4 regions of the Metabacillus sp. YM-086 genome follow, and region 1 is predicted to be linked to each of the others. Evidence: riboswitches for the same ligand, from Rfam matches in the RefSeq annotation. Region 1 holds a riboswitch; each other region holds the start of a gene.
What was found. A riboswitch is a leader RNA that binds a small molecule or an ion and turns the genes downstream of it on or off. The one in region 1 is predicted to bind cyclic di-GMP.
Positions count from the first base shown of each region.

Region 1 (5,511 bases):
CACACTCGTCCATTTACTTTCGAAAACATTCCCGGTCAATCCCGCTTTTAAAGGATTTTGATGTATATATCTTAAAACCTTTAAAAAAGAAAATGTACTCTCAACCACTTCACTTTTAAAACGATCTTGAAACAAATGCCCATAGCGATCGTATTTCATGTTGTACCAGTAAACATAGCTTGAGCTAATACGCTTGATAGATTCCGAGATACTCTCCGTTTCCTCCTTCAATAAGAGATGAACATGATTATCCATTAAACAATAACTAAATAGCAGATATTTGCGTTGATCTTTATATTTTTTAACGGTTTCTAGAAATCTTATTCTATCGGCGTCATCTTCAAAAATCGTTTGTTTGTTTACTCCTCTTAGCATAACGTGGTAGATGCCGCTACTACTCTTTTTCCTTGGTATCCTTGGCATAACATTCACCTCAGTTCCCGGAAAACTGCTCGTCTTAATTGAATAGCCTTCCATACGGACTCATCCGTTATCTGTCGTTCTCCTGCTAAATCTGCGATCGTTCTGGCTAAGCGAAAAATTTTGATTTGAACGCGGTTACTCCAGAGATTTTTCGTTGCCTCCTGCATTATTATTTTTTGCTGTTTATCAGTCAAAGGGCTGGTTTTAATGAATAAATCATAAGGCACTTTTGCATTTGTAACCTGTTCTTGATACCGAGTAAATTGCTTCTTCCTCGCCTTTTCTACACGCCCCCGCATTTCCGAGGATTTTTCTTGCTTCCCTGTGGCCTGATTGAGATTAACAGAATTCAACGAAAGCAGGATATCCATTCGATCATAAACAGGTCCTGATACACGATTGCGATAAGCTTTTATTTGTTTTTGAGTACATGTGCAATAGTGAGAGGCAGAGCCGAGGTAACCACATGGACAAGGATTCATAGCCCCGATGAGGATAAAAGAAGTAGGATATATAACGGTTGAGTGAACCCTGCTAATAGTGCCCTTTCCTGTTTCTAGAGGTTGACGAAGCATATCTATGGTTTTCTTTGTAAATTCGGCCATTTCATCTAGGAAAAGAACACCATGGTGGGCAAGTGAGATTTCACCTGGCTTTGAATAAGAACCACCACCTATAATCGCGATGGAGGAGGCAGAATGATGCGGATTTCGAAATGGGGCCATTTGTGGATCATGCATTCTTTCGTTTGCAAGTTGATACAAGCTGATCACTTCTAGTTGTGCTGACTTTGACAGTGGTGGAAGAATGGACGGAAATGTTTCAGCAAGCACACTTTTTCCACAACCAGGTGGACCGCTCATGAGGACATTGTGACCTCCGGCAGCAGCTATTTCTAGTGCTTCTTTTGAAAATTGATGACCTATAATGTGAGAAAAATCCTTTTGGTGGTCGTTGAATGAGGGTTCCTGCTTAGGAAAGGATGTAACTGATGGTAACGGCGTAGGAGCCTCACCAGATAAGAGCTTAACTACATCATGAACATGTTGAACAACAACACACTCGATTCCGTTTAACATATCAATCGGGACACGTGGATCGTATGGAAGAAAAACTTTCTTATACCCCAATTTTTTAGCAGCAATTAACGCAGGCAGCATCCCCTCGACCCTTTCAACCATCCCATCTAGCGACAAAGCCCCAATGAACATGGTGTCGTGTGGAATCTGTTCCTTTATATAATTCTTTTCCTTAAGAAGTCCTAGAGCAATAGGCAAATCAAACAACGGACCATTTTTCCTCTGTTCTGATGGTGATAAATTGACTACTACCTTCTCTGCTGTACCTGAATTAACAATCGCTCGGATCGATGATAATACACGTTCCTTTGATTTCTTTACAGAAGCATCCGGCAGTCCGACAATGACCATTGACTCCACTCCGGGGCGAACTTGTACTTCTACTTGAACTCTATAACCTTCTAAACCTCTTAAACCAACGCTTGAGATTTTTACTGTCAAAGGCATGGCCTCCTTATATCAAATTATTATTTAATGGAAAAAAGTTGAGCTGACTCTGTAGGGGAAAAAAACCGGAGATATGAGTTAATTTCGACATTATCTAAGGAAATCCTGCAGTTTATTTACTTTTTTAAAATTTTAATACAGTAAAATACATCTAATCTATAGAGGCAAGTATATAAAGGGTAAGAGGTCTGTTCCTTTATTACTATAAATGATATAATGCTAAAGTATTAAAAAAATATTCACGGCAAACCAATTGAAAGATTGGGACGCAAAGCTACGAGTCTAAGGTGGTTTAACCCACTATGATCGTCGGGTTGCAAAACATCTATAAATCTAATTTCTAGAGATTATATGAATCATGCAACCTAACGAGGAAATCTGTTAGGTTTTTTTATTTAGTTTTTTTTAAGTATTACAATTGATTGGAGAGAAGATTTATATGGCATCAAAAGATGAACTATTATCAGAAATTCAACATTATAAGGAGGTAGTTACACAATATACTAAGCTCCACACAGAGTATCAAGATTACTACGTAAATCCTATGATTGGAATTAGTATCAAATCAAGAATCTTTATTATATTTATAAGTTACTTTATTCTTGCATTTACCTCATTAGATGATGGTTTGAAAGCAATTATTCTATTTGGTTTAATTTATTTGTTGTTTATTGCACCAAAATTAAGTGTAAAAAGAAGAGTGAAAAAGAATAAAACGAGGATTAACGAATTACAAAGGCTCATGAATGAAATTGAAGAGGATATTAACCCTATACATATCCCGAAAACATATATTAATTATTATGCGTTAACAAAGTTAGAATCCTACTTAATTAATAAAAGAGCAGATTCTTTAAAAGAGGCTTTAAATTTATTTGAACAAGAAAAACGCCATGATCAACAAATGAAAGAAATTAATATCGTTCAGCAAATGCAAGAGATAAATCTTAGAAAGTCTAACGAAGCTGCAACATTAGGTTGGATAAATTTATTAAGAAGATAAAGGAATAGAAATATATAGCTGTTTCGGACAGATTCTTTGTCCAGGCTTTATTCAATTTGCATATTCACATTTCCTTATTACATAAGTAGCCCTGTCTCAATAGAGTCAGAGCTATTTGTATTTATTTGATTTCTATAGGATTCTTATTAGATTCCACCATTTCCAAACCAAACAGTATGTTAGTAACCTATTCACTATGTTCATCTATCAAATTTAACATGAGCTGCTTGATCTACAAAATAACCTCCACCAACTTGATACATTCCATATTCCACAGAATATACCCTTGCTGTTTGTCTTGGATTAAACTTTTTATATAAAGACCCTGATGGAGAAAAATTTATATAGTATAGTTCTTTCATTCACTACACCAAAAGATCTCTCGCTATACAACGAAAGATCTTTTCAGAGTTTTTACAATTAGTAATATTTATTTAAGAGTAACAAATTAATAGTGATCATTAAAATCATTAGACATATCATGCAAATCATCCTGAAAACGACCTAATTGTTCATCTTCCATTTGGTCAGCTAAGCCATAACTGCTTCCTCCAGAGCTTGAACTAGAACTTGAACTACTGCTAGAATATCCAGAAGAATTACCTTCATCTCCTGTCACAAAAGCTTCAATTGGGGAAACAAGTGTCATGATAACGATAATATGATCCGCAAAACTTTCTCCAGCGATTAGCTTATAAAATGCACAACCCACGAATAATCCAGTTATGACGAGACCTCTTATCCATTTTCGCTTATAAAATTGCCCTGCTCCCACAAATAGCAATGAGGAATAAAAGGAAATCGAATCTTTTCTCCTTTTCCCTCCAAAACGAAATAAAAGAATGCATACAATCATTGTGGCAAACATCGTCATCATACCAGCTTCTGAAGAAGACATGCCTAATGTGTTTTTTATCCAATTTCCTGCAAACATAGAACCCATACGCTTCCTCCTTCTTATGCGCTAATTGTGATGCCTCATCAATAAAGCATAGTTTGATATTTAAAGTACACCTGACTCTGAGACAAGGGACCTGTCCCTCCGTCCCTTCTTTATTCTACTGGCAATGGTACTTCAACAACCATTGGGTCCCTGAGATTTTGACCAGCAACTTCTGTTATTCTTAAGGTTAAACTTACGTCTTCTTTCGGAGCAATCATCACCTGATTACCCTCTGCATATCCACCAGGTATGACATCAGATCCATCTTCTAATAGATTTTGTATATTTGTACCATGGATATTGCCGCTCTTTACTTCTCCATTAGGTGTAATGATGTCAAATGAAACCATAACCATGCTAGAAATTTCCTCATCAGAGTTGTTTGTTAATTTTGCATTAAGAATAGCATATCCATCTTCTGAATCAGTTGGAGTTGAAGCTTTAACAAAACCAGTTAAAAATTTTCGATAAATTCCATCCACTTTATAATAATGGTTTAACGTAACCTCGTAATCACCTACAGTGACTGTTTTATTAATTTCAATAGATTCCCCATCCTTTGGTCCATTGATCTTATCAATTTCTTCACTAGTTAAAGCATTTAATTCTTCTTGTTCCATTTTTGAGGGATCCAATTGTTTTGATACTACCTCACTATCGTTGGTGGACTCTGATGTTTGACTATTTTCTGATTGTGTACAACCTACTAAAACAAGTAGTAATAATACCGTCAGGATTGTTATTGCTTTTTTCATAGTTACCTCCACACTTTTAATCTATGTGCCTTGCAATTAAACTCTTTGAATGAAGGCCATATTTAATGAGAAAACAAAGAAGGATCGTTTGTCTATCACCCTTCCGATTTCTTAATAATTGAATGAGCTAACGTTTAGGGTGAATCATTTAAAACTCATATTACATATTTCATTAGTAGCTGAGCATTTTGATGAGATAGAGAAAAAGCCAACCAATAAAAGTTGGCTTTTCTGTCAATAAGCATTCTTCTTGTCAGCAATTTTAAACTGGGACAAGGAACCTGTCCCCTCGTCCCATTAACGATCAAGCTGAATATTGGTGTCAGGAATTACATAATATCCTCCACCAACTTGGTATTTACCGTCTTCCATGCCATACACTCTTACTGTTTGTCTGGCTTGGAACCTTTTGAAGAAATCACCCTCTGGTGTATAGACATACATGTAAAAGCTCTTTGCCCATACATGTCCATAGTAGTAGAGTGTATCCTTGCCACTTCCTTTGAGAACATAGTAACCTGCGCCTACTTGATAGCGATCATCTTCTATTTCGTAAACCTTTAAGCCCTCACCTTTTTTCAACTTACGATGAACTTTACCGTTAGGATTGTATAGAGCCATACCTTCTTTTTGAATTAAAACACGCCCAATCCAAGGGTATTCATTAGAAGCTTTTGTTTCTTTAACATTTATTTCTACTTCATAAGGGAAGCTTGGTAAAGCATGATTTATGTGTTCACTCACTTCTAAGAAATAAGTTCCCGCTTTAAGAGTTACCTCATTCACCAAATCTTTACCATCCACCGGTATCTCGGTTAAATAGTCAATAAAAACTTGTTTACCTGACGAGTCATAGACTCT
Region 1 covers NZ_JBLUOI010000010.1:93,543-99,053, forward strand. Annotated here, with positions in the region: gene ACEWK1_RS06845 (transposase) at 1-477, opposite strand, end outside; gene ACEWK1_RS06850 (YifB family Mg chelatase-like AAA ATPase) at 429-1,943, opposite strand; cyclic di-GMP riboswitch class I at 2,183-2,271, shown strand; gene ACEWK1_RS06855 (hypothetical protein) at 2,389-2,952, shown strand; gene ACEWK1_RS06860 (hypothetical protein) at 3,153-3,314, opposite strand; gene ACEWK1_RS06865 (hypothetical protein) at 3,401-3,895, opposite strand; gene ACEWK1_RS06870 (DUF4352 domain-containing protein) at 4,006-4,650, opposite strand; gene ACEWK1_RS06875 (hypothetical protein) at 4,948-5,511, opposite strand, start outside.

Region 2 (5,511 bases), on a different contig from region 1:
AGAAAGTGATGTTTCCAAAATAACCTATCAAAATGAGGATGGGAAAAAATCAGTACCATAAGATAACAGGGAAGAATTAGGTCTCCTATTACAAAAAAATAATCCTGAATTTCCTCGCCTTTTTTGGAAACTATAAAAAGGCGAGGTGATATGAATGGCGAATGCAAAAATTGGTGATGTAATTACCTTCAAACGTGAGGGTGAAACCCATGAAGGTGTCGTATCAGGGGTTAGGGAAAATTCTGTGATGGTCGATTATGGTATGTCAAAAGAAAAAAATGAACCGCTTAAAACCATTGTGAATCATAAAAATTACAAAATAAAGAAATAAACTGGATGATCATACTTAATAAGGCTACAAGTAGTAGAAAAGAGTGTACTTACATCCTATAAATAATGGTGGCATTTTTTCTCACAGCATAAATCTTTTATCAGAAATTAATCTAGCAATAAATCCATTTAACCTCAAAATCTGAATTACATGTTATTTACATTGAACTACTTAAAAATAGAGCTCAAGAGACGATAAAACTCTTGAGCTCTATTTTTTTCCATCATTTACAAATTAATGATTAGTTCAGAGGTGATAAGCATGAAACTTTTATCAAACTTATTTAAAAAGAATAAACAAGAGACCAAACAAAAATCAGAAGTTAAATCAACAACTTCACAGAACAAACACAATGAAAAGGTCGCAGCTAGGAAAGGAGAGATTGGGGAATACAAAATCGATATACAGTTAGCCCAGCTTCCTAAAGAATATAGGCATTTAACTGATATTATGATAAAAAATGAAAAAGCTAAATCTGGTTATTCTCAGATTGATCATATTGTCATCACACCCTATGGAATCTTTGTTATCGAAACAAAGAACTATCAAGGAACGATTTATGGTGGTAAAGAAAGAAAAACATGGTCTGTAAATGGAAAGTTTAAAATGATGAACCCATTTATTCAAAACTATGGTCATATTCAAGCGATTAAAAATCAAATTGATGAAAAGTATCATAATCAATTTATTTCAATGGTGTCATTTACAAAACGGTGCACGTTCAAAATCGACGATTTAGATTTCAGAAAAATAGGTTCTAATGAATTAATCGTATATGATGTTGAATTATCTGATTATATCCATAGGAAAGTGTCCGTACTTAAAATACATAATAAAGAGCCTATTTTAAACGAACATGATATGGATTATATTTATAAAGCCATAGTTGAAGCAAATATAATAGATCATTCAATTAGAGAGCAGCATGTACAATCGTTAAAGCTAGAAAAAGGTAACTTAGATGAAAAGAGCCTAGTTCAAAACCAACATGCAAAGTGCTGTATATGTAATAAACCTGTCTCTGAGAAGGTACAGTCATTTTGTCTGTCGAATAAGAAGTTTGGTGGGAAAATATATTGCTTTGAGCATCAAAAAAGCATAGGTTAAAGGATTGTTTTTAGACAAAAATTTAAGTTCTATTAAACTATTTCTATTACAAACATATGTTATCAAATTCTTATTTAAAAACCGCCTATTATATAGTAAAATTATCCTATAACATATATATCATTAGATAATGGCAAACCTATTGAAAAGTAGGGACGCAAAACTACGGGCCTAAAGCAAATGCTATGGTGGCCGAGTCGCCTAAAAAGATGGAGAATGATACGTCGGTATGATCCACCTATTTGGGTGGGTCTTTTTTCGCTTTTATAAGATAGAGGAGGAACACTTTAATGGGATTTTTAAGAGATGTTGGTAAATTCGCAGGTAAAGCAACAGGAACTGTGATTGGTGGGGCAGTTAATGTTGTTGGAGATGTAACAGGTAGTAAGTTTATTAAAGAAGTAGGAGGTGGGGTTAAAAAAGCTTCCGAATTTGCTGGTGATACGGTTGGGCAAGTTGCAGATGGTGCTTGGAATACGGCAACAGGTTTGATTCAAGAAGATAAACATAAAAAGGATCAAGGATTAAACGATATGGCGGATTCGATAGGTAGAACAGCAAAGGGTGTCTATCAAACTGCAAAAAATACCTATCATAGTGGAAAATCTACATATGAAGGAATTAAAGAAGGAGATGACATAAAAGTAAAGCAAGGAATTCGAGATATCGGAAAAACAGTGGCGATCGGGACACTTGCTGTTGGGGTGATCGATTTAGTTGATGGAGCGGATGGTGCTGAACAAGTTAACGATCATCAAAATGTAGCAAATGCAGGGACAGAAGGAGCATCAAATGTGCATCAAGTCCAACCTCATGTGGCTCAGGCAGAAGCAGCTTCTTCAATAGAAACATCAGAACAGCCTGGAACTCACCATGTTCAACCTCATTACGTAGAGGGGCATTGGCGTGATGGGGTATGGATTGATGGTTATTGGAGAGATGGAGATGGGAATACTTCCGTCCACTTGAGTGAAGAAGAGGGTGGAGGTTATGTACGTACTGATGCGGATGGAAATCCTACTAATAATTTAAATTCATAGTTCAATTGCGAGGCTAATTCTTTAGTCTCGTTTTTTATGTTACTACAGGAAAAGAGCGATCCCAACCGTATTTTATCTATTTTCTTGATATAATAGAAGTGTTGTTATAAATTCAAAAGTGAGAAATTCTAGCCGTTTTACTTACCGAAAAATTAAAATGGGGTATACCTAAATGAACAATACAAATTTAAATCCAAAAGTTGATGAATTTTTAACTGCCGCGAAAAAGTGGAAGGAAGAGTTTGTGAAGCTACGTGAGATTGTTCAAGACTCTGAGTTAACTGAAGAATTTAAGTGGAAGCATCCTTGCTACACGTTAAATGGGAAAAATATTGTGTTAATCCATGGATTTAAAGAGTACTGTGCACTTCTCTTTCATAAAGGGGCTTTGCTTAAGGATCCGCAGAAAATTCTCATTCAACAAACGGAGAATGTCCAGTCAGCTCGCCAAATTCGTTTCACAAATCTACAAGAAATTATTGAAATGGAATCTACCTTGAAAGCTTATATTCTGGAAGCTATCGAGGTTGAAAAAGCGGGTTTAGAAGTGAAGGCTAAGGAGCATTCAGAGTTTACTATACCTGAAGAGCTTCATCATAAATTTGAAGAGCTGCCCGCCTTGAAAACGGCTTTTGAAGCATTAACGCCAGGACGACAAAGAGCATATATTCTTCATTTTTCTCAGCCAAAACAATCTAAAACTAGAGAATCAAGGATTATGAAATGTATTGAGCGAATTCTGATTGGTAAGGGATTAACTGATTGTACATGTGGTCTTTCGAAAAGAATGCCTAACTGTGATGGATCACATAAGAATTTAAATTAAATAAGTAGGATTTCTGTTGGATTTTCTACTTTTTCGATTTCTAGTTAACATAATATTATTATGTTGCGTTTTATGATGTAACTAAGTATGTTATCTTGCTTACTTTAAAGGCTCATTTAGCCTCCAATATTAGTGTGCATTTTTTACCAAATTTGGTTTTCACATCACCTTCATAGTATAATCACCTCTATCTAAAAAGAAAGGATGTAACAAAGGTATGTGGAATGAATTCAAGAAATTTGCGATGAAAGGAAATGTCCTGGACCTGGCTGTTGGGGTTGTAATTGGGGCAGCGTTTGGGAAAATTGTTTCTTCCCTTGTTGATGACATGATTATGCCACTAGTAGGCCTTCTAATGGGTGGAGTCGATTTTACAAATCTGACGGTCAAAATAGGGGAAGCAGAGCTTAAATATGGTCAATTTTTACAAAATGTGGTCGACTTTCTGATTGTTGCCTTTTCGATCTTCCTCTTTGTCAGAGTCATGAACAAATATGTTAAAAGGAAAGAAACAGAGAAAGAAAACAAGCCAGCGCCTGCTACTGCTGACAAAAATACCGAGCTATTAACAGAAATCCGTGATTTGTTAAAAAACAATCAATAGTCGTAGAACAATAATTAGTCGAACTTAGAGTTTTCATCTCTGTAAATAAACCGCGAGTACACTTCTTGCGGTTTTTGACCTAAACTCACAAGCAACTTCTTCACTCATTTGCATACTTTTCCCAAAGTCGAATTTTGCCTTTCCTTGTAAATATTTAGGGGGTATAATTTAATATATGACTTAATACAAATCATCAGACGAGAACTGATGATTTTTTATTTTTTAGTATAGGTGGTAAAAAATGAAGGATAAATTAACGCAATTAAAAGATCGATTAAATGATTTAAGTAAACGCAACAGGTCGATTCGGACCTTGAAATTATATGATAAATGGGCTTTTGATATTAGCTCGATTGATAAATTAGCGCAAAAAGTAGATGCCAAAACGGTCGTTGAAAGAGTAGTAGAAGGAAAAGGAAATGTTGTGTTGGTAAAGCAAGATGTTTCTAACGACGACTCTTTAGCTCTATCCGGGAAATTGACTTCATTGTATCGAAATGTAAAGGGAATCGAGGAAGAAACAGGGTTGTATGATTTGTATGTTGGTTACCCGTACATTTCTGGCTGTATGCTAGACGGAACATACGTACGCGCTCCTTTGTTTTTATATCCAGTAAAGCTTGAGAGAGAAAAAGTGAACGGTACACAGTGGAAGCTCGATGTAAATGAGGGCGAGCCTCAGTTGAACCGCACACTTATTTTAGCTTTCAAAAAATTTAGTGGGTTAGATCTTGACGAGAAAATATTTGATGAAGCGGAAGAGCAAGCAAAATCGATCAACTTTTTAACGTTAATTTCTTGGCTAAAAGAGTACTCCTTTAATATTCTTTGGAACAATCAACAGGAGCTTGAGAAGTTTAAAGATTATAAACAAAGTGAAATTCCTGAATTTCAAAAGGGCCAATTTCAGTTAGATCATATCGCGATATTAGGGAATTACCCTCAGGGAAATTCAGCTTTATTAAAAGATTACGAAGATTTGATACTGGCAACTGAAGATGAACAGGCTGATTTAGGTATTTTAAGTGAATTACTGAATGCTGGTGAGGATTTAAAAACCTCAGATTATGACGAAGGTAGCACGCCTGAAGAAATAGTGAATAAACCCGAAAAAGAGAAGTTTTTTGTTCTTGATACAGATGCATCACAGGAAGAAATTATTAATGAAGTAGACCGCAATCGTGGGTTAGTTGTTCATGGGCCACCAGGTACTGGTAAATCTCAGGTGATTGTGAATTTAATTGCAAATTCCATTTCACAAGATAAACGCGTGCTTTTAGTTTGTCAAAAAAGAGCTGCGCTTGATGTTGTGTACCAACGCTTAGAAGCACTAGGATTATCATCACATGTTGCACTGTTACATGATGAAAAAAATGACAGAAAACCATTGTATAAAAAGTTAAACACATTACTAGAAGATGAAAAAATAGCAAATAACCATGAAAATGAGTTGGTCCAGCTTTCTTCTAAAATAGAAGAATATGAATCGAAGTTAAATGCCATTGCAAAGGGTTTATACGAGGTACAGCCACATGGGTATAAGGCATTTGATTTATATTCGTTAGGAAAGCCGATTAATGAAATTGAAGTAATTTTGGAATTA
Region 2 covers NZ_JBLUOI010000056.1:26,661-32,171, reverse strand. Annotated here, with positions in the region: gene ACEWK1_RS20015 (DUF2187 family protein) at 155-331, shown strand; gene ACEWK1_RS20010 (nuclease-related domain-containing protein) at 593-1,438, shown strand; cyclic di-GMP riboswitch class I at 1,561-1,643, shown strand; gene ACEWK1_RS20005 (DUF3892 domain-containing protein) at 1,729-2,478, shown strand; gene ACEWK1_RS20000 (DUF1801 domain-containing protein) at 2,651-3,304, shown strand; gene mscL (large conductance mechanosensitive channel protein MscL) at 3,522-3,908, shown strand; gene ACEWK1_RS19990 (AAA domain-containing protein) at 4,150-5,511, shown strand, end outside.
Region 2: another riboswitch for cyclic di-GMP. It lies ahead of ACEWK1_RS20005 (DUF3892 domain-containing protein); the one in region 1 lies ahead of ACEWK1_RS06855 (hypothetical protein).

Region 3 (5,511 bases), on a different contig from region 1:
GGAGTTTAGAAGAAGCGAAGCCATTCACTTTCGATCATAACGGAGATCGCTATGGTTGGGAAAAAGGTGTGAAAGGAAAATGGAACTTCACGCTATTTATTGAAGGTGGACGTGTAACAGATTATGACGACTACAAGCTTATGACAGGTATTAGAGAAATTGCTAAAATTCACACAGGTGACTTCCGTTTAACAGCAAACCAAAACCTGATCATTGGAAATGTATCAAGTCAGAAAAAGAAAAAAATCAGTGAACTTATTGAAAAATACGGTTTAACTGATGGTAAGCATTATTCGGCATTACGTCGTAGTGCATTAGCATGTGTTGCTTTACCAACATGTGGTCTAGCAATGGCTGAAGCAGAACGTTACTTACCAAAATTAATTGATAAAATCGATGAGATTGTGGATCAAAACGGTTTAAAAGATAAAGAAATTACCATTCGTATGACAGGCTGTCCAAACGGATGTGCCCGTCACGCATTAGGTGAAATCGGCTTTATCGGTAAAGCACCTGGTAAATACAATATGTATCTTGGTGCAGCACATGACGGAAGCCGTTTAAGCAAAATGTACCGTGAAAACATTGGTGAAGAAGAAATTTTAAAAGAGCTAAATACGATTATCCCTCGCTATGCGAAGGAACGTGAAGAAAATGAGCACTTTGGGGACTTTGTCATTCGCGCAGGTATTATCGGAGAAACAACAGACGGAACGAACTTCCACGATTAATATAGGAAAAAGACAGGGGGATCCCTGTCTTTTTTTATACATTCATGAATTGGCCTTGGAAGTAAGCCGATTATCTATTGTTTGAAAAAAAGGTTTTTCTATGATATATTATCTTTAATTCAAGATATTTTATTTAGAGATATTTTGTGAGGAATGTTACTAACAACTTGTAGTTAAAATATAAACAATACAAAATAATGGAGGATCACAATGAATCAATTAAAAGGTATTCATCATGTAACGGCTATAACAAGTAGTGCTGAGAAAAATTATGAGTTCTTCACATATGTGTTAGGAATGCGTTTAGTTAAGAAAACTGTAAATCAGGATGATATCCAGACATATCACTTATTTTTTGCTGATGATGTAGGAAGTGCAGGGACTGACATGACATTCTTTGACTTCCCTGGAATTCCAAAAGGAGTACACGGGACAAATGAAATTTCCAAAACATCATTTCGAGTTCCAACAGATGCTTCATTGGATTATTGGGTAAAACGTTTTGATCGCCTGGAAGTTAAACACACAGGAATTAAAGAGCAGTTTGGGAAAAAATCATTATCCTTTGTAGACTTCGATGATCAACAATATCAATTAATTTCAGATGAAAAAAATGAAGGAGTTGCCTCTGGTACACCATGGCAAAAAGGGCCGATTCCTCTAGAGCATGCTATTACTGGTTTAGGACCTATTTTCATTCGAGTAAATAATGTGGAACAAATGAAAGAGGTACTAGAGAGAGCACTTGGCTTTAAGGAAGTGGCACAGGAAGGATCATTTCACCTATTTGAAGTTGGCGAAGGGGGAAATGGAGCACAGGTCATTTTAGAGCATAATGATGTACTCCCTCATGGAATTCAGGGCTATGGCACTGTTCATCATGTTGCCTTCCGTGTTGAAGACCGCGTAGTGTTAGAAGAGTGGATTAGTCATATGCAAAGCATCGGTTTTCCAACTTCAGGCTATGTGAATCGTCACTTCTTCGAATCACTATATGCAAGAGTTGCACCCCATATACTTTTTGAATTTGCAACTGATGGACCAGGCTTTATGGGAGATGAACCTTATGAAACTCTAGGAGAAAAGCTGTCATTACCTCCATTTCTAGAGCCAAAACGGGAACAAATTGAAAAGCTGGTTCGTCCAATTGATACTGTTCGTAGTACAAAGGAGATCGTAAAGGAATAGGAAAAAAGGAGGAGAACCTTTATAGGTTTTCCTTTTTAAAAATAGCTATAAACAAAGAATTCATATTACTTGTAGATTTATCCATATTAGTATAGAATAGGTTTATAGGTAAAAAGTATCAAGGAATATATTCCTGTATTTCTCAACTCCAACTAAATAGTTAAGGGCAAATCTACTGAAAGGTAGAGACGCAAAGCTACAGGGGCTAAGTTCTGAGGAATATGCTTGCCAGTTACCGATTTAATATAAAGAAGAACTAATCGGTGGATTAGTTCTTTTTTTAGGAGAGATGACGGTCTTGTATAGTGATCTATCAACATTTGAAAATCAAAAACGAAAGCTGTATTTATATGTCATACCTATTGTTTTACTGGCTCTATTATTTGGTCTTCCTAGTTGGAATGAATTTAACTTTCTAGATAGAACTATAATAGCTTCATACTTAATCCTTTTTATAAGTTCCTACTTTTTAATCTTGAAGAGAATTTTCTTTAGAGTCGTTGAACTTACAATTTTTATATCAGTGTCTATTGTTCACTTATTGTTAACATACTGGTCTTTACATGTGGAAAGTGTTCAGAATCAACATTATTCAATTAGTGATGCTGCAATTTGGACACCGATGATTTATATTTATATTTTTATTACATTCTATGGAATTTACGGAATCGTGTTATCCATTGTTTTATGGTCTATGACAACAGCAATCATTCTATCTTCGTTGAGCATTATACAGGTTGATATGATCAACTCACTTATAAACTACCAGTTAGCAATGTTTGTTTATATTGTTATACTTTTTTTCGCTAGAAAAGGCCTTGATGCATCTGTTAGGACTTCAATGCTTGAGCAAATGGCTTTTAAAGATATGTTAACCGGTATTGAGAATAGACGGGCTGTTCACCAGTTGTTTGAAAAGCTTAATTCTGAAAGTAAAACGTATTCTATTATCTTTTTTGATATTGATTATTTCAAAAAAGTGAATGATCAGTATGGACATAGTGTTGGTGATTCAGTTTTAATAGAAATTTCTAGGATCATTAGTTGTGGTTTAAACAAAAGTGACTTTTTTGCTCGGTGGGGTGGAGAAGAATTCATTGTCATTACAAAAAAAGAGACGATTGATAAAACATTAAAGCTAGCTGAAAAACTAAAACTCTTAATTAGCCAACATCAGTTTAAGGTAGTAGGAAAACTTACTGCAAGCTTTGGTATATCCGAGTCTCAACCGGGCCAACTAGCTGAACTAGTATTAGAACAGGCAGACCAAGCTTTGTATTCAGCAAAGGCTAGTGGGCGAAATAAAATTATGATGTTTGGTGAGCAAGGCGAAAATAAAAAAGAGATTCCCTCCTGACAATTTTAACGTTATACTTACTTTTGTGGTTTAACGATTAAAAGAATGATAGGAGCTTACAAGATGGATATTCTTACACTCTTAAAGGCTGTTATACTTGGCTTAGTAGAAGGGTTAACTGAATTTGCACCCGTTTCTTCAACTGGTCATATGATTATTGTCGATGATATGTGGTTACAATCGGAAGATTTTTTAGGTAAATATGTAGCAAATACGTTTAAAATTGTTATACAACTAGGCTCCATTTTAGCTGTAGTGGTCGTCTTTAAGGACCGCTTTATCCAAATGTTGGGTTTAGGTAGATTGAGCAAAAAAACAGCTGAATCTACGGAAGGATCAAGTCGTTTAAAGCTTACTCAAGTCATTGTAGGCTTAATCCCAGCCGGTGTGCTAGGTGTCCTTTTCGAGGATTATATTGATGAACATTTATTTTCTATTACAACTGTGTTAATCGGTTTAGTTGTTGGGGCAGTCTTAATGATTGCAGCCGATCTTTTTGGTCCAAAGGAAGTAAAAATTGAGACAGTTGATCAAATTACTTATAAACAAGCATTTTCTGTTGGATTAATACAATGTCTTTCATTATGGCCTGGATTTTCACGTTCTGGATCAACCATTTCAGGAGGAGTTCTACTCGGAATGAGCCACCGTGCTGCAGCTGATTTTACTTTTATTATGGCAGTACCAATCATGGCGGGAGCAAGCGCGATCTCTCTTTTGAAAAACTGGCAATACTTTTCTATTGAAGCCATGCCATTTTTTATCGCAGGATTTATTAGTGCCTTTGTATTTGCCCTTCTTTCAATTCGCTTTTTCCTAAAGCTCATTAATAAAATCAAGTTAATGCCCTTTGCGATTTATCGAATTTTATTAGTTATTGTGATATGGATTGTATACTTTTAATTTTGGTAGCCTGTTCTAGAGAAATATGGAACAGGCTTTTTATCATTTAAAAATATGTGAAAAAAAGATAACATACATATAAGGATGAAAGTTTGTTTTAGGAGGTATCGTGTTATAAACGTTAATAAAGTTTCAGTCTATGACCATATGTTATTTATTATCATAACCTTTATCTATTGGTTCTCTCTGTATATTTATGTTCCAGTGTTTGTTTCTTATTTGGATTTTTTAGGTGGGACTTATACATTAGTAGGGTTTATTGTTGGTAGTTATGGGATCATGCAAATTTTACTACGTCTTCCGGTAGGGATTATTTCAGATCGACTACAAATTCGAAAGCCGTTTGTCATGATCGGACTCATTACAGGGGTCATTAGCTGTTTTGGTTTTGCTTTAACAGACAGCCTTGGCTTTGCGTTATTAGCCAGGTTTGTTTCAGGTGTAACTGCTTCGATGTGGGTGGCTTTTACCGTATTATATGCTAGTTATTTTAAACAAGAAGACACAACAAAAGCAATGGGGAATGTTCAGTTTATAACAGTATCATCTCAGCTTATTAGTATGGGCCTAAGTGGTTATCTTGTTAGTCATTGGGGTTGGAAGGCACCTTTTTGGTTAGGTGGAGTTATTGGTACGATAGGGATTATACTTTCCTTACGAGTGAGAGAGGTAAGCGGTGAAAAGAATACTAAGAAGATTGAAAAACACGAACTGACAGAAGTTTTTAGAGAAAAGATTGTGTTAAAAGCAGCCATTTTATCTGCAATTGCTCATGCAGTCTTATTTATTACGATGTTTGGCTTTACCCCTGATTATGCTCTAACAATAGGTGCCGAAAGTGAAACATTGCTTTTTCTTGTGTTTAGTTTCATGATACCACATGCTATTGCACCGATTGTGACAGGTAGCTATTTGATTGCTCGTTTTCAAAAATGGACAATATTAATAATAGGCTTTTTAGGTACATGTATATTTTCTGCTATAATACCGTTTATTAGCAGTCTACCTATTCTATATGTATCTCAAGCTTTAAATGGATTTGCACAAGGAATGACGATACCATTATTAATGGGCATGGCCATTCAAACGATTCCAAGCAATAAACGTGCAACTGCAATGGGTCTCTTTCAAGCAATTTATGCATTAGGTATTTTTCTTGGTCCATTTATTGCGGGTCTGTTTAGTCATGAAGGTGCCTATGTTTCAGTGTTTTTAACGGCTGGTGGAGCTGGATTCATAGGGATGATCTTATCAATGAAATGGGGATTTATGAACACTACTGTGCAAGGCAAGCGAGCACAGTCACTGTAATAAAAGGCTTAATCACAAGAT
Region 3 covers NZ_JBLUOI010000018.1:22,824-28,334, reverse strand. Annotated here, with positions in the region: gene cysI (assimilatory sulfite reductase (NADPH) hemoprotein subunit) at 1-731, shown strand, start outside; gene ACEWK1_RS10245 (ring-cleaving dioxygenase) at 942-1,919, shown strand; cyclic di-GMP riboswitch class I at 2,075-2,159, shown strand; gene ACEWK1_RS10240 (GGDEF domain-containing protein) at 2,218-3,276, shown strand; gene ACEWK1_RS10235 (undecaprenyl-diphosphate phosphatase) at 3,340-4,179, shown strand; gene ACEWK1_RS10230 (MFS transporter) at 4,264-5,490, shown strand.
Region 3: another riboswitch for cyclic di-GMP. It lies ahead of ACEWK1_RS10240 (GGDEF domain-containing protein); the one in region 1 lies ahead of ACEWK1_RS06855 (hypothetical protein).

Region 4 (5,511 bases), on a different contig from region 1:
AATAAATTCAACAGGCGAAATCATGCCTAATTCAGGGTGGTTCCAACGCAGCAACGCTTCCATGCCATTGATCTTATTAGTCTCTAAATCTACCTTTGGCTGATATGAAAGAGAAAAGTGATTTTTTTCGATAGCACTTCGCAGTTCATTTTCTATTTTCATTTTTCTAGTATTTATTTTTTCTAGTTCCGTGTTATAAAATTTAAAGTTGTTTTTCCCATTTTCCTTCGCTAGATACATGGCAGCATCAGCATTTTTAAGAAGGTCCTCACCATTATCTCCATGATCAGGATATCTACTAATCCCAATACTTGGTGTGACGATAATTTCATGTTCATCTATTCGAAATGGCTGCGTAAATTCATTTAATATCCTATGGGCTATCATTGAACATTGTTCTTCTAAACCTTCAGAAACAACGATGACAAACTCGTCTCCGCCTAGTCTATAAATTTGAGCAGAATCATCTAAAGCGTCGCTAAGTCGTTCTGCTGTTTTTATCAAAACGTGATCTCCGCGATAATGTCCAAGTGTATCATTTATTACTTTAAATCGATCAAGGTCTAATAATAAGACAGCCATGCTTTTATTAGTAGCATGATTCAATCTTTCACTTAAATCCTCTTGAAAGCTAGCTCGATTATTTAAACCAGTTAATGGATCATGATAGGCCAAAAATTTATACTCTTCCACAAGCTTTTTATTTTTAGTTAAAACCCTAAGTTGGCGAGCTATAATCAAGTTCATAACAATGACCAAACCTAAACTAAGAAGATTTAGTTTCCATTCATAACTATGTGTAACTAAAACAATCAGAACGATTACACTAAAGTATGGAAAAATTCTTTCTCTAGTATCGAATGGATTCATAATGTGCAATCTTGTTTCGGCACTATTATTCTTAGCGTAATAGCCTCCAATTCCTATCAAAAAGATTGACACCATCCATAGAAAATCCGACAAACCTCCAGGCTGATACGTTTCCATCGTCGCTTGATATGCGTAATAAGAATCAGCTATTACTTGCAAAAAGAACCCAATAATAAGATATAAAAAAACATTCTCTTCTTGTTTAACTTGTTGAATTAAATAGTAAAGAATCGTTATAACAAATAATATACTTAAACTTATAATAGGATAGGCAATATTTGTGATAATCATGATAAAAGATTCCGATTTTAAGATATTCGGTCTTATTAAATAATGTGCACTAACGGCTGTAGCTGATATCATAAAAACAACGATATTAAATATGTAGGAGCTAGTTGATGCAATAAGACTAATTTCTCTTACTTTATAAATCAAGGCCGATAAATAGAACATATAAGCTAAAAGCCAAATGAAATAAGAGTTATCAGGAAACAAGGTTGTACTTTCAAACAATTGGTGCTTAAACCATAAAGTATTTGATAGTATTGTCAGAATGACACCGATTCCTAATAAAAGCCAAAAGTATTTACTTTTCTTACTCATACTTTTATAAGCTTTTATGAGCCAAATCAAGCTAAGAATTCCAACAATGATTTGAACGAAAGTAAGTCCTAAAGATTCTAGTAAAGGATCATGTATAAAGATCTTCCAGGCGAAAAAAACGAAAGCGAATACAAAAAGTGTGGTTGTAGGTAATCGACCAATCTTTAGCATAGCAATCCCCCACTTAATCAAAAATAAAAGGTTATTCCCAAATGGAAATAACCCTAAATCGTTATTCCTTTGGTAACTCAGCCACCATAGGTCTCCCCCGTAGGTCTGTAGCTTTGCGTCATCATTTTTCAATGATTTTGCCTTTTCAGTGAATTTTTTTTAATTATTTCATTTATTTTATCATGTTTACCTTGTAAAAAATAGTCCTTTTTAACTATGAGAATCGTTTTGTGGAACGTTATGTCGAACATGCATGGAAATGGTTCCAATTTCATAAAGACAGGGCTTTCAAAAATGACTATACTTCTTTTACAACTATTATTTCGAGGTGAACACAGAGTGAAGGTATTTAGAAGCGCAATTGGTTTCATGTTTCTCCTATTTGTAGCGTTTTACCCTATTAATGCAAGTGCAGCAACGTTAAATGAAGCACAACTTGCTGTGAAGAAAGCAGAAAGCTATGGTGGATCATTAAAATGGCAAATGTCTGTGGAAAGAAACAATGGTATTAGAGACATAGATATGAAGCTTTATAATGATACGAAAACTTATTATCAAAAAGCAGTCACTATTGTTTCTTCCTTAAAGAAAAGCACAGCTAAAACTCAATTAGAAGCTAGATTAACTAGTAATGTGAAACAACAAATTGATAAAGCAGCCACTTATATTGATGCTTTAAAAGTTGGACGATCTGTAGAGGCAAAAAGATTAGAGCTTAAAAAACGCAATGATTCTCTTGTCATGAATCATGAGACAGTTATTCTTTATAACAATCTCTCTGCAGAAATCAAAAAGCTAGACCGAGTTGTTTCACGAGTGTATGGAAAGCCAAATCGTGATGCCTTTCGTGAAAAGTTTGTAAATCCAGCAAGATTAGAGCAAAACAGAATTATTTATCCTGTATCTGCCTTTATTGAACTGGAACGGGCAAAACAAGAATTGGCTAAAAATGAAGTGAATGTTGATTATGTTCTAGATCGATTTATTTTGATTGATCGCTTTCTAGAAAAAATCGAACAGGAATCTATTTACTTAAACATTGCGAGTAATCTTCACATCCTAGAAATGGAATTGGCTGACATGAATACCTTTGATGGACCAAGAGTCATTTCTGTTGAGGTGGTTGAAGACGCAGCTAATACGATTCGTGTTCTATTCAAAGGCGGAGAGGCAGATCCTGTAGAAGAGGAATACTATGAAATCGAGATACCATACGAGGTTGGGAAAAACAGTGTTATTGGCTTTGAGCATGGTGGCTATGAGTATTTGGTGAATATCTATTGGAATGAAGGTCAATTTGGCGGTTTATTTGCACATGTTATTGAGCTTGATTCTAGAATAATAGAATAGGTTCTAAGCAAAAAAGAGAAATCCTCATTCGGATATCTCTTTTTTTAGTTTACTAGATAGTAACCAGTCTTTAAATAAACTCTGAACGACCGCTCTTTTTTCAATCGTCATCAAGTGACCCGCCTGATCAAGGACTGAAAAGGAAAGATTAGAAAACATATCCAGAAAAGGAAGATAATCACGATAACCGCAAATAGAATCCTGTTTCCCTAAAATAAAAAGTGTAGGAGTATGTAAATTGTTCATGTCGCTAAACGGGTCATTCTTCAAGTAATACCCCTCTTCCCTCCAATTAGACAAAAGAAACTCGCGATCTGCTAATAAACGACCTGGCTGAATTGTACGGAGAAAGGATTCAATATTTTCCTTTGTTTGATAAACAAGTAAAGTGTTAATAGCACCTCTAACCTCGGGATCTATTGTTTTCAATACATCCTCATCTACTTCTCTTACCACTTTTATTGGTAAGGTTCTTTCTTTTTTATGGATGGCAGGTGCAAGTAAACACAAGCTCTTTACGGAATCTCTTTTTCTACTAAAAATTCCTTGAGCTAAATACCCTCCATAAGAATGACCTACTAACGAAAATGTGTGAACTTTTAACTCAGTCTCTATAAAAGAAAGAATTATATCTAAGAAATCTTGAGTAGACTTTAGACTTTTCCCAATCTTACTTTTCCCGTGAGCTGGAATGTCTATATAAATTCGCTGAAAGCCTTTCATATTGTGAAAAATAGGCTCGATCCAGGCTGTCATGGAGCGATGATCTGTTCCCATAGCATGTAAAATAAGAATAGGATGTCCCTCTCCATACGTTTCATAAAATAATTGACTATCTTTAAAATGAACGATCATCTATCATTCACCCTTTCATTATTGGTTATCTAAGAGCTGGATACTTTATCTAGAAACACAGAAGAATCATATGGATTAACTATAAAATGCGAATGTCCTCTCCCTCTATTAACTTAATATGAATACCCGTTGAGGTTCCCCCACCAATAGGATTCGGCACATCTGTTAGGTCAAGTAACGCTTTTACTTCAATCGTTTCTTCACTATTTCCTTCTATTGTAAATATGTGAGGGCCATTCAAATTCATGAGCGACTCCATTCGTACTTCATCTTCAGGGAAAAAAGAATCTAAAAATTCTATTTCAAATGAAACAGATTCACTGCTGCGATTATGCAAAACGATTGAGCATTCCCCATTTAATAGATCTTCGCTCACATGATCAAATTGACAGGTACCACTTCCATCATACGAAATGGCTGCTATCCCCTTAGCTAAGGTTTCTTGATACATGGTAATCAAAAGTGTTGGTAGAATTGAATAGACCAATATAACGATGATCATCGTTCTTACACGATATTTCTTTAAACCAATACCAAGTAAAATCATTGCCAGAATAAACAAGAAAGATCCAATGATTCCGAGTACAACGTACCCATCTTGGTCTCGAATTGGTAACATCATGAATGAAGCCCGTGCGTCAATTGTTTTATTAGTAGGATATGGAAAATAGAAGCTCATACATATACATAAAATCACAGCTGAACTAATGAGTGCTAGTTTGCTTTTTACCATGCTATCCCTCTTTAAATAAGTTTTCATTTTTATCTTGATAAGTTAAAGATCAAAGGCAGTCACTTCCTTCTGAATGCGCCTGCTCTCTATTGTTAGAGATAGATATGGTTCATTAGAATTCGTCTTACTCAGTTTCATGCAAACCATTCAGTTCGGAATGACGTTTTATCAGGTTGACGAGCTCTTGCTTTTGATTGTGTGATAGTTCATCCATAAGTTTCACGTCATAGTTTGACTTAATACTTATTATAATACAGGCTTCTCGTATTACGTAAGTGCTTGTGATAGGATTAGGCAATTCATTTGATATGAATAGGGATAGCGTTTTGACTGTTTGAGCTTTTGTAACAAAGATCGGTGGATTTACTCTCTTTGGTTATGAATGGGGAGAAAACAGCCTTCTTCGATACATAATAATCTATTGCTGTAATGAATGGAAAATAAAAAAACAATCAACTCTATTAGAGTAATGATTGTTTTTTCGGAAAAATCAAATTTTAAATTTACTTATTTCTACTCTTAGGTCATTTGCCATTTCACTTAACAATTGGGCAGAAGAAGTGATTTCTTCATTTGAAGCAGATTGCTCTTCTACAGAAGCTGCAACATTTTGGACACTAGATGAGGCTTGCACTGCAATGTCATCTATTTCTCTGATGCTTTCGGTCATTGTCTTTGTTCTCTCATCAACCATGACCATAGCTTTAATTGCTGAGTCTGACTTATTTCCTATGTTGTGAACATATTGAACAATGTCTTTAAACGCTTCACCACTCTTATAAACCATGCCTCTTCCATCTTCGACAATGATCGTCCCACTATTTATAGAATCAACAGCCTCAGTGGTTTGAAGTTGTATCTCATTTACCAATTTTCTAATTTCTTCACCGGCTTTAGAGGAACCCTCTGCTAGCTTTCTAACCTCTTCG
Region 4 covers NZ_JBLUOI010000045.1:27,295-32,805, reverse strand. Annotated here, with positions in the region: gene ACEWK1_RS17820 (EAL domain-containing protein) at 1-1,644, opposite strand, end outside; cyclic di-GMP riboswitch class I at 1,713-1,796, opposite strand; gene ACEWK1_RS17815 (hypothetical protein) at 1,984-2,994, shown strand; gene ACEWK1_RS17810 (alpha/beta fold hydrolase) at 3,019-3,849, opposite strand; gene ACEWK1_RS17805 (hypothetical protein) at 3,929-4,582, opposite strand; gene ACEWK1_RS17800 (HAMP domain-containing methyl-accepting chemotaxis protein) at 5,073-5,511, opposite strand, start outside.
Region 4: another riboswitch for cyclic di-GMP. It lies ahead of ACEWK1_RS17820 (EAL domain-containing protein); the one in region 1 lies ahead of ACEWK1_RS06855 (hypothetical protein).